Regions from separate parts of the Pseudomonas sp. Marseille-Q0931 genome, predicted to be linked through region 1. Evidence: predicted binding sites of a transcription regulator. Region 1 holds the regulator's gene; the other holds the start of a gene.
What was found. The regulator FliA, encoded in region 1, starts transcription of late flagellar genes. The targets are predictions, from matches to a motif close to CTAAAGTTTNNNNNNNNNNNGCCGNTAA.
Positions count from the first base shown of each region.

Region 1 (5,985 bases):
GTGAGGATGGCATCCTCCTCGAACCGGGCATGGCCGAGAAGCTGCAGCGTTCCCTGGTGGAAGCGGCGCAGCGCCAGGAAATGCTCGGCAAGCCGGTGATTCTGCTGGTGGCCGGACCGGTCCGGGCGATGTTGTCGCGCTTCGCGCGGCTGGCGGTACCCAGCATGCACGTGCTGGCATACCAGGAAATTCCGGACAACAAGCAGGTCACCATAGTCGCTACGGTTGGCCAGAACTGAGGTAAAGGGTCATGCAGGTCAAACGCTTCTTCGCCGCCGATATGCGGACCGCCATGAAACTGGTGCGTGATGAATTGGGCGCCGACGCCTCGATCATCGGCAATCGCCGTGTCGCCGGTGGTGTCGAGCTGACGGCAGCGCTGGACTATCAGGCGCCGACGCCGGTGCGCCCGAACCCGGCGCTGGAAGCCGAGCTGCGCAAGACCCAGGCGCGCATCGCCAGTGCCCAGGCCGAGCTGACCACGCGTGCCGAGCAGGATGCCGGCAAGGACCGTCAACTGTTCGCCAATGAGTCGCTGCTGGCGCCCGAACTGCCGGCGACCCTGGTCAAGCCGCAGCGCCCGGTCGAAGCCGCTGTACCTGCTACGCCTGCGGTCGACCCGCGCGCACTGGAAGCCATGCGCTTCGAGCTGCACGGCTTGCGTGAGCTGATCGAAGTACAGCTGGGTTCCATCGCCTGGGGGCAGTTGCAGAATCGCCGCCCGCAGCAGGCCAATCTGTGGCGCCGCCTGCAGCGCATGGGGCTGTCTGCCGAGCTGTCGCAGGCGCTGCTGAGCAAGGTGGCCGGCGTTGCCGAGCCGCGTCAGGCCTGGCGTATGCTGCTGGCGCATCTGGCTCACGCGATCAGTACGCCCAAGGTCGAGCCGCTGGAAGAGGGCGGAGTGATCGCTCTGGTCGGTCCGGCCGGCATGGGCAAGACCACCACCCTGGCCAAGCTGGCCGCACGTTACGTGCTTAAGTACGGCTCGCAACAGGTCGCTCTGGTGAGCATGGACAGCTTCCGTATTGGCGCGCAGGAGCAGCTCAAGACCCTGGGGCGCATTCTCGGTGTGTCGGTGACTCAGGTCGATCCTGGTCAGTCTCTGCTGCAGGCGCTGGCGCCGCTGGCCAAGAAACGCGTGGTGCTGGTCGATACCGCTGGCCTGCCAGGCAACGATCCGGCGCTGCGTATGCAGCTGGAGAGCCTGGCCTCGGCACGCATCAAGGCGAAGAATTATCTGGTATTGGCCGCAACAAGTCAGAGCCAAGTGCTCAAGGCGGCCTACCATAGTTACAAGCGTTGTGGCCTTTCAGGCTGCATACTGACGAAGCTGGATGAAGCCGCGAGTCTGGGTGAGGTTTTAGGTCTGGCTATAGGCCAGCAACTGCCGGTAGCCTATGTGACGGACGGGCCGCGGATTCCGGATGACCTGCAAGTGCCGCGTAGCCATCAGTTGGTCAGCCGCGCAGTGGGGCTGCAGGCCGCCGAGGAGCCGAGTGAAGACGCCATGGCGCAGATGTTCGCCGGCCTCTATCACAATCCGGCCAAGCGAGCCGGCTGAAGCGGCGAGAATGTTGCACCCTCCCGCCACGTGGCGCGGGAGTGAACGGCCTCAACGGGTGTTTTCAACGGCCTGTAGGGCCAAGTCGAAGTTAGACAAGGTGTAGAAAGAACATGGCTATGCATCCCGTACAGGTGATTGCGGTTACTGGCGGCAAGGGTGGCGTCGGCAAGACCAATGTGTCGGTCAATCTGTCCATGGCCCTGGCCGATCTCGGCCGTCGGGTGATGCTGATGGACGCTGACCTGGGCCTGGCCAACGTCGACGTTCTGTTGGGACTCACGCCCAAGCGCACCCTGGCTGATGTCATCTCGGGTGAATGCGATCTGCGTGACGTCCTGCTGCAGGGGCCGGGCGGCATCCGCATCGTGCCGGCAGCGTCCGGCACACAGAGCATGGTCAGTCTCACGCCGATGCAGCATGCAGGCTTGATCCAGGCATTCAGTGACATCAGCGAAAATCTTGACGTGCTGGTGATCGACACCGCTGCCGGCATCGGCGATGCGGTCGTCAGCTTCGTGCGTGCTGCGCAGGAGATCCTCGTGGTGGTGTGCGATGAGCCCACCTCGATTACCGATGCCTACGCGCTGATCAAGCTGCTCAATCGCGATCACGGCATCAGTCGCTTCCGTGTATTGGCCAATATGGCCCATAGCCCGCAGGAAGGACGCAATCTCTTTGCTAAGCTGACCAAGGTGACGGATCGTTTCCTCGATGTCGCCCTGCAGTATGTCGGTGCCGTGCCCTACGATGAATGTGTGCGTAAGGCCGTGCAGAAGCAGCGCGCCGTTTATGAAGCCTTCCCTCGATCCAAGTGCGCCCTGGCGTTCAAGGCGATAGCTCAGAAGGTAGATACCTGGCCGTTACCGGCCAATCCTCGTGGTCATCTGGAGTTTTTCGTCGAGCGTCTGGTGCAACAACCGACCGCAGACTCGGCCGTATGACAGCAGCCTCTGGACTTCGTATGTACAACAAGGCTCAGGCGCAGGACTCCCAGCACCAGCTGATCGAGCGCTATGCGCCGCTGGTCAAGCGCATCGCCTACCACCTGCTGGCCCGCTTGCCGGCCAGCGTGCAGGTCGATGATCTTATCCAGGCCGGCATGATCGGCCTGCTCGAAGCCTCGCGCAAATACGACTCCAGCAAGGGCGCCAGTTTCGAGACCTTCGCGGGTATCCGTATCCGTGGCTCCATGCTCGACGAGGTGCGCAAGGGCGATTGGGCGCCGCGTTCGGTGCACCGCAACAGCCGTATGGTCAGCGATGCTATTCGTGTCGTTGAAGCAAGAACTGGGCGCGACGCTAAAGATCACGAGGTCGCGGCCGAACTCCAATTGAGTCTGGAGGATTACTACGGCATTCTTGGCGACACTTTGGGCAGCCGCCTGTTCAGCTTCGACGACCTGTTGCAGGACGGCGAGCATGGCGGGCTGCACGAAGACGCCGGACACACTCACCTCGAACCTTCGCGGGACCTCGAAGACGAACGCTTCCAGGCGGCCTTGGCCGATGCCATCGCCGGTTTGCCGGAGCGCGAACGTCTGGTGCTGGCGCTGTATTACGATGAAGAACTGAACTTGAAGGAAATCGGTGAAGTGCTGGGGGTTAGCGAGTCACGCGTGAGCCAGTTGCACAGCCAGTGCGCGGCGCGTCTGCGCTCGCGGCTGAGTGAATGGCGTGCTGGCTGAAGGCGGCGTACTCGCAGGCGCAAACGGTTTCACGATTAAAGGACGTAGTTGCAAGCGCAATACGTTTGGGACTGTACGGAGGTCGACTTGGACAAGAACATGAAAATCCTCATCGTTGACGATTTCTCGACGATGCGACGGATCATCAAGAACCTCTTGCGGGATTTGGGTTTCACCAACACCGCGGAAGCCGATGACGGCACCTCGGCACTGCCGATGCTGCAAAGCGGCAGTTTCGACTTTCTGGTGACCGACTGGAACATGCCCGGCATGACCGGCATCGACCTGCTGCGTGCCGTACGCGCCGACGAGCGCCTCAAGCACCTGCCGGTGCTGATGGTGACCGCTGAAGCCAAGCGCGATCAGATCATCGAGGCGGCCCAGGCCGGCGTGAACGGCTATGTAGTCAAACCCTTCACCGCTCAGGTGCTGAAGGAAAAGATCGAGAAGATCTTCGAGCGGGTCAACGGCTGATGCCGGCCGCGAGGGTGCTATGGAACACGATGACTCCACGCTGGGTGACCTTGAATCGTCCCTGAAAACCAATGCCCGTGAGCTGGTCGATAGCCTCGAAAAAGGTAACTTCGGCAACGCGGTGCAACTGATCAACGAGCTCAACAAGGTTCGTGATCGCGGGCTGTATCACGAGGTCGGCAAACTGACCCGTGAACTGCACAACGCCATTGTCAATTTTCAACTCGATCCGCGTATGCCGCATGCCCAGGAGCTGTCGCAGATTGCCGACGCTACCGAGCGGCTGAACTACGTCGTGACCATGACCGAGAAGGCTGCCAACCGGACCATGGATCTGGTCGAACAGAGCGCGCCGCTGGTCAATGATCTGAGCGATGAAGCGCAGAGCCTGAACGTCGAATGGGGCCGCTTTATGCGCCGTGAAATCGGTGCCGACGGTTTTCGCGAGCTGGCCAAGCGTGTCGAGCTGTTCCTCGCCCGCAGTGAGCGAGATGGCGCCAAGCTCTCAGGCCATCTCAACGACATTCTGCTGGCGCAGGACTACCAGGACCTTACCGGTCAGGTGATCAAGCGTGTCACCCAACTGGTGACCGAAGTGGAAAGCAACCTGCTCAAGCTGATGCTCATGGCCAGCCAGGTCGACCGTTTCGCCGGTATTCAGCACGACCACGAAGTGCTGCGCGCCGAACAGGAAAAATTAAAAGAACCATCGCGGGGTGAAGGTCCGCAGATTCATGCCGATAAGCGTGATGACGTTGCCTCCAGCCAGGACGATGTCGACGACCTGCTGTCCAGTCTAGGGTTCTAAGGAGCACACAATATGAGCTTCGGCGCCGATGAAGAGATCCTCCAGGATTTCCTGGTAGAGGCCGGCGAGATTCTCGAACAGTTGTCCGAACAGTTAGTCGAGCTGGAAAGCCGACCGGACGACATGAACCTGCTCAATGCCATCTTTCGCGGTTTCCATACCGTCAAGGGCGGAGCGGGCTTCCTCCAGCTCAACGAGCTGGTGGAGTGCTGCCATATCGCCGAAAACGTCTTCGACATCCTGCGCAAGGGTGAGCGTCGCGTCGATTCGGAGCTGATGGATGTAGTGCTCGAGGCTCTTGATGCAGTCAATGGCATGTTCGGCGAAGTGCGTGAGCGGCGTGAGCCGACGCCCGCGTCGCCGGAGCTGCTGGCGGCCCTGTCGCGCCTGGCCGAACCGGGTGGCGGCGAAGCGGCCCCTGAACCGGTGCAGCAGGCGCAGCCGCAACCCGAGCCCGAACCGGAGCCCCAGGCGGTTGCTGCGTCCGTTGCCTCGGGCGATATCACTGACAGCGAATTCGAGCAACTGCTCGACGCGCTGGGTGAGGCGCCGGCTGCCGCTCCAAGTGCGGAGAATGCCGCCGGTGATGAGATCACCGATGACGAGTTCGAATCGCTGCTCGACCAGTTGCACGGCAAAGGGCAGTTCTCCGGCATGGTCGAGACGCCTGCTGCGATCGCTGTCGTTGCCTCTGCGCCGGCTGCTGCCCCGGCAGGCGACGACATAACCGACGACGAATTCGAAGCGCTGCTCGATCAGTTGCATGGCAAGGGTCAGTTCTCTGACGCAGCCGAAGCCGCGGCGCCGGTTGCTGCGGCCGTTGCCGCTGCACCTGTTGCGGCCAGTGATGAGATCACCGACGACGAGTTCGAGTCGTTGCTCGATCAACTGCACGGCAAGGGCAAGTTCGTAGCGCCCAGCGAGCCGGCGCCGGCCCCGGTACCTGCGGCCAAACCGGCTGCGGCGCCCAAGGCCGCCGCACCCGCCAGCCCTGCACCTGCCAAGGCTGAGCCCGCTGCTGCCCGTGCCAGCGCCGCGCCTGCAGCTGCGGCCGAAAAGGCAACGGCGGCGAGCGAAGCGGAAACCACCGTGCGTGTCGATACCGCGCGCCTCGACGAGATCATGAACATGGTCGGCGAGCTGGTTCTGGTGCGTAACCGCCTGGTTCGCCTGGGGCTCAACAGCGGCGACGAGGCCATGTCCAAGGCCGTGTCGAACCTCGACGTGGTAACGGCTGACCTGCAGACCTCGGTGATGAAGACACGCATGCAGCCGATCAAGAAGGTCTTCGGCCGCTTCCCGCGCCTGGTACGCGACCTGGCGCGCAACCTGAAGAAGGAAATCAACCTCGAACTGGTGGGCGAGGAAACCGACCTCGACAAGAACCTGGTCGAGGCGCTGGCCGACCCGCTGGTGCACTTGGTGCGCAACGCCGTCGACCATGGCGTGGAAACC
Region 1 is NZ_CALNWT010000001.1:430,132-436,116, forward strand. It holds gene flhA (flagellar biosynthesis protein FlhA) at 1-239, shown strand, start outside; gene flhF (flagellar biosynthesis protein FlhF) at 251-1,561, shown strand; gene fleN (flagellar synthesis regulator FleN) at 1,675-2,505, shown strand; gene fliA (RNA polymerase sigma factor FliA) at 2,502-3,248, shown strand; gene P3C50_RS02180 (chemotaxis response regulator CheY) at 3,348-3,722, shown strand; gene P3C50_RS02185 (protein phosphatase CheZ) at 3,742-4,530, shown strand; gene P3C50_RS02190 (chemotaxis protein CheA) at 4,543-5,985, shown strand, end outside.

Region 2 (5,985 bases), on a different contig from region 1:
CTCGGCGTCCAGGCCCATGGTCCAGGCGCCGAAGCTTTCACCGATGTCGCAATTCAAAAGCAGGCTGTTCAAGTGAGCATCCTAATCATGAGGTGCATGGATAGGGTCCGACAGCTTTGAGCTGTTCTGGCAGTGGCTTCATTTTTCCGACGCCGCCTGGGGGCGTCCAACTAATAAAAACATCCGCCGGAGATAGGAAAAGCTGATGGTGTCGGGCATCGGATTTTCCGATCGCCAGGCGCCGGTTTTTCCCGTTGGACAGTGGCGGCCGTCGCGCTCGACAGTGAATTGGGTGAACGCTCCCTGGCGCCGTTCTGGCGCACCCCCGGTGTGTCCCGCACCCGGGGGCTTTTGCGTTCCTTTCGAGTCGACTCAGTACCTGGCCACCAGTCTACGGGGGAATCCCAGTGAAGACCGCACCCTGTCTGTCCGCGTTCTGCGCGTTGCTTGTCGCTTTACCCATGGCTTTACCCGTTTACGGCAGCGAACGCTGGTCGATGTCGGTGGAGCAGCCAGCCGGCAATTTCATCAGTCGCGTGGCGGTGGAGTTTGCCAGGAATGTTCGCCAGGCGACCAACGGCCAGCTGAACATTCGCGTTCACCCCAACTCCACGCTGTACCGCCGCCCTGAGGTGAAGGCAGCGGTGACCCGTGGTGATATTCAGCTTGGCGACGTGTTCATGTCTGCGCTGGGCAATGAGGATCCGATTTTCGAGCTGGACAGCCTGCCGTTTCTCGCCAGCGACTACGAGCAGGCCCGCAAGCTCTGGGCGGTAAGCCGTGAGGCGGTGGAGCGGCGCCTGCTGGCCGATGGCGTGCGCCTGGTTTACGCCGTGCCGTGGCCGGCACAGAGCCTGTTCAGCAATCGCCCGCTGCAGGCCGTCGAGGATGTTCGCGACCTGCGCTTTCGCAGCTACAACCCGACCATCTCGCGCCTGGCCCATTTGCTCCATGCCCAGCCGACGACCATCAACACCGAGGATGTGCCGCAGGCGTTTCGCGATGGCCTGGTGGATATCATGCTGACCTCCAGCGCCACGGGCATGGACCTGCGCGCCTGGGACTTCGTCTCGCACTTCTACGACGTGCGCGCCTTCATCCCGAAGAACATCGTCATCGTCAACGAGCGTGCCTTCCAGCGTCTACCCGAGGCACAGCGTCGCGCATTGCTGCATGCCGGTGAGCGTGCCGAGCGGGCAGGGTGGGAATTGTCCTGGGCATTGACCGGCTATCAGACGCGGATGCTCGCCAGGCGCGGCATGACCGTGGTGCAGGACATCGACCCGCAACTGCGTCGGGAGTTGACTGAGGTTGGGCAGCAGATCACCGAGGAATGGTTGGCGCGTGCCGGCGAGGAACACGCGCAGATCATCGCGGCGTATCTCGATGAGCAGCCACGCTAGTCATGTAAACATGAATGCCCGGCCGGCGGTATACCGGCCGGGCGCTCGTCTCACTCAGGCCAGGCGGAACTGACTGGCGCTGCGCCCCAAAGCATCGACCTGCGATGACAGCCCCTCGGTGTGATCACCCAGGGTATGGCGAAGATCCTTGCTTTGCCCGGTATGCACGTGGATGGTTTCCATCTTGTCGGCGATGTCCTCGGTGGTGGTCGAGACCTCCTCGATGGCCACCACGACCTGGTTCATTTCGCCTGTCAGTCGCTCCATCGCCGAGGTGATGGAGGTGATCGCATCGGCCACCTGAGCGGCATGTCGTTCGCTGTCGGCGGCCAGGTTCAGCCCGTTGCTCATCAACTGGTGCATGTGCCGGGTCTGCTGCTGGAACTCACCGACGATGGCGCTGATATCGGTGGTCGCCGCGACGGTCTTCTGCGCCAGGGAGCGCACCTCATCGGCGACCACCGAGAAGCCTCGACCGGCCTCGCCGGCACGGGCAGCCTCGATGGCCGCGTTGAGCGCGAGCAGGTTGGTCTGATCGGCGAGGCTGTTGATCACGTCGACGATGCCATTGACCCGTGCGCTGCTCTGGCCGAGGGCGTCGACCTGGCTATGGGTGTCCTGAATCAGCTGCGCCAGGCGACTCATGCTGTCGACGCTGGCGGCGATCACCTCGCCGCCGTTGCGCGCGGCATCGTAGGCGCTGGTGGTGGCGCTACCGACTTCGGCCGTACGTTGCGCCATGTCGTTGAGAGTGGCGCTGATCTGGTGCGAGGCCGAGGCAGCCTGCTCGGTCTGCATTTCCACCTGGGTGCTGTTGTCGCCCAACTGGCGCATGGCGTCGCCCAGGTGGTTATGCAGGCGGCTCAGTTCGCCATTGGCTCGCACCACTTCGGCAACGATGCCGCCGATGCCTTGAATCATGCGATTGGCAGCGTCGGCCAACTGGTTGAATTCGTCGCGCGGGTTGCTGCCCACCGGCAATTTGCCAGTGAGATCGCCGGAGGCGACCTGGCTGAGCAACTGAATGACGTTACGCAGCCGAGAGACCAGGGTGCGTGAGGCCTGAAGCAGGGTGAAGCAGAGCAGGGCGGCGACGGCGAGGAAGCTCAGCCCCATCATCCAAAGTGCCGACAGGCGCGCCTGTTCGGCCTCCTGCGTACGGCGCAGCAACAGGCCGCTTTGCAGCGCCTGCGCCTGCTCATCGATACGCGCCTGCAGTTGCTCGCCGAGCTGGCGCAGGTGCTGATTGGTCGCATTGATGCGCTCGATGCTGCCGTTGGCATCGGCGAAGGCCTGCGCGTAGCCCTGCACGTTCTTGCCGATCGGCGTGTCCTGCCATTCCAGGTCAGCGATCTGCTCCTGCAGCTTGCCGATGGCCGTCAGGGCGATCTGCGCGAACGCCGGGTCGAAGGTCGACAGATAGTCGCGCTGGCCGCTCAGGGCGCCGGTAATGAAGGGTTTGATCAGGTCGAAACTGATTGCCTCCAGAGCCTTGCCTTTCTCGCTCAGCACTTTGCGCTGGCCTTCAAAAGGCGTCAGCCCCAGCGCCTGGTTGAGGCTCAGCCATTGGCGCTGCTGGGCCAGCTCTTCCAGCAGCACGGACTGAATCTGCTGGGCATGCTGCAAGTTGGCGTCGTCTTCCAGCGCTTGCGCCTGTGTCAACAGTTGTCCGACGAGTTCCTGCAGTTCACCGAGGCCCTCATCGAAGGCTTGCTGCCGCTCTGGGGTGATCTGCTGGCGCAACGCGTTCTGCCGCCACCAGCGGTTCATCAGCTCGGTACTGGCGCTGGCGTAGGCGGCTGCCTGTTCCCTTGCCTGTAATGCACTGCTGACGCTATGGCTGGCCCACAGGGAGGCAATGGCCATGAGCATCAGGCTGATCAGGGTGAGCGCGATAAGGGCGCGGAATTTTTGTTGCCAGGACAGTAAAAAGCTCACGATAACGCCTCGCCATCTTCTTCAGGATGATTCTCAGGAATCGGCAAGTTGTCATACAACTTTATTAAAAGTCTATGGCCTTCTTGCTTTCCGAGAAATGCGAACGGGGCCGCGAGGGCCCCGTCATCGGTTGAGTGCTTACCAAAGCGGCAGGGTATAGCTGAGAATCAGGCGATTCTCGTCGAGATCGTTGGCGAAATTGGAGCGAACGGTGGCGTTACGCCATTTCAGCCCCAGATTCTTCAGCGGGCCGTTCTGCACCACATAGGCGATATCGGTATTGCGTTCCCATTCCTTGCCTTCACTGCTGCGGCCGGCGACTTCGACGTTGTCACCGTAGATATAGCGGGTCATGAAGGTCAGACCGGGTATGCCGATGCTGGCGAAGTTGTAGTCGTAGCGGACCTGCCAGGAGCGTTCCTCGACGTTGGCGAAGTCGTTGATCTGCACGAAGTTGACCAGGAACGGGTCGCTGCTGGCGATGTACGGGAACGGGTCGTCACCGCTCATGCGCTGGTAACCCGCGCCGAAGGCATGACCGCCCAGGCTGTAGGTGAACATGGCACCGAAGGCCTTGTTGTCGAGGTCGCGGAAGTTGCCGTCCTCGCGGCTTTGCGAATAGCGCAGGTCGCTCTTGAACGACTGGCCATCGCCCAGCGGCAATACATGCACCAGAGTGCCGTAGTACTGCTGGTAGATGTCCTCCAGGGTGCCGTAATGCAGGCCGGCGGTAAGCTGCGGAGTGATCTTGTACTCGCCGCCGCCGAACACGAAGGAGTCGCTGCTGCCGCCGATGCGGTTGCCGGTCATCTCGGTGTAGTCGGTGGAGCTGTTGGCCTTGATGCGGTTGATCTTGCCGCCCTGCAGGGTCAGGTTGTCGATCTCCTGAACGTTGAGCAGCGCGCCCTGGAAAGTCTGCGGCAGCAGGCGCGAGTCGTTGGCCGAGACGATCGGGCTGCGAAAGTGCAGGGCGCCAGCTTTCAGCGTGCTGTTGGAGACCTTCACTTTAGCGGTCAGGCCGAGCTTGGAATACTCGTCCTGCGAACCGCCGGAACGGTCGGCCGGGAGCAGGCCGCTGCCAGCGGTGCCGTCGCCGGAATCGAGTTTCAGGCCGAGCATCCCCAATGCATCGATACCGAAACCGACGGTGCCTTCGGTGTAGCCCGACTCCATGCGCAGCAGAAAGCCCTGCGCCCATTCCTCGGCCTTGTCACGGGCGCCGCTCTGGCGGAAATCACGATTGAAATAGAAGTTGCGCAGCTCGACGCTGGCTTTGCTGTCAGCGATGAAATCGGCATGCGCGAGGGTTGGCAGGCCGCCGCCGAGCAGCAGTGCGGATGCCAATGGGTAATGGGGTTTCATGGTGCAGTGTCTCCTGTTGGGAGCGCGCAGCCGACGTGAGCGGCTGCTTGGCAGAGCGCGTTTTGAATGATGTTGTTGTGGTCTGCGCAGAGCGCGGCGCCATTCTTCAAAGCGTTGTTCGGCGGCGTCCAACGAGAAAAAACAGGGGGCCAGCGATAGGAAAATTCATCGGCTGGGCGAAAAACCTCTGGCATACAACCTGCTACGCCTGAGGCAGCGTGGGCGCTGCCAATCAGCCCCTGAGAAGAACATTGCGAAGAGGCGTTGCGGCATGAACCTGAGATTTCTCGAAACCTTCGTTTGGGTGGCACGGCTCAAGAGTTTCCGCCTGACAGCCGAGAAGCTGTTCAGCACCCAGGCGTCCATTTCCAGCCGTATCGCTGCGCTCGAGGATGAACTCGGTACCCGCCTTTTCCTGCGCGACTCAAAGGGCGTATCGCTGACTCCGGAAGGGCAGAAGGTGCTCGAATATGCCGAGCGCATGATCGACACCATGCAGGCTCTGAAGCAGTCGATCAGCGACACCGGCAACATCCAGGGGCGCATACGTGTCGGCGCGATGGATACCGTCATTCACACCTGGTTGAGTCCGTTCGTAACACGGGTGATGGAGCGCTACCCCGCGGTGGAGATCGAACTGACGGCCGACACCGCGCGCAACCTCAACGAGCAATTGCTCAAGGGCTATCTGGATATCGTGTTCCAGACCGACATGGTCAACGGCGACAGCGTGCGCAATCTGGAGCTGGCTGCCTTTCCGGTGCGCTGGATCGTGCCGACCGGCTCGCTGTACCACCGCAGCTATGCCTCGATGGAGGAACTGGCCCGCGAGCGCATCATCACCTTCTCGAAGAATTCGCGACCGCATCAGGACATTCTCAACCTGCTGCATGCCGGCAGCGTCAGTGCGCCACGCATCAACTGCGTCAATTCCATCGCCGCGATGACCCGTCTTATCCGTGATGGTTTCGGCATCGGCGCGCTGCCGCCGGCGCTGGTGCATGACGAACTCAAGCAGGGGCTGCTGACCATTCTCGATGAGGTACCCGAGCCGCCGCCCTTGCCGGTAGTCGCCACCTGGCGCACGGGCGTGGGCCTGGAGCTCAGTGAAGACATCATCGCCCTGGCTTGCGAAGCACTCGATGTCTACGCCGAGGAAATGGGCGAGGCCTGCATGGCGCGAGTCGCGCCAGCGCCTGAGCAGCAGAGCGCCTGAACACCTTCATCGAACTGCTGCGGGCCCGGAAACGGTTGCCCGCTGCTGGTGCATTCGCAGCAGAAA
Region 2 is NZ_CALNWT010000006.1:51,881-57,865, reverse strand. It holds gene P3C50_RS12375 (5-oxoprolinase subunit PxpA) at 1-72, opposite strand, end outside; gene P3C50_RS12370 (TRAP transporter substrate-binding protein) at 462-1,403, shown strand; gene P3C50_RS12365 (methyl-accepting chemotaxis protein) at 1,458-3,341, opposite strand; gene P3C50_RS12360 (OprD family porin) at 3,480-4,703, opposite strand; gene P3C50_RS12355 (LysR family transcriptional regulator) at 4,975-5,919, shown strand.
Region 2: the regulator FliA is predicted to act here: its motif matches at 3,379-3,406, upstream of P3C50_RS12365 (methyl-accepting chemotaxis protein).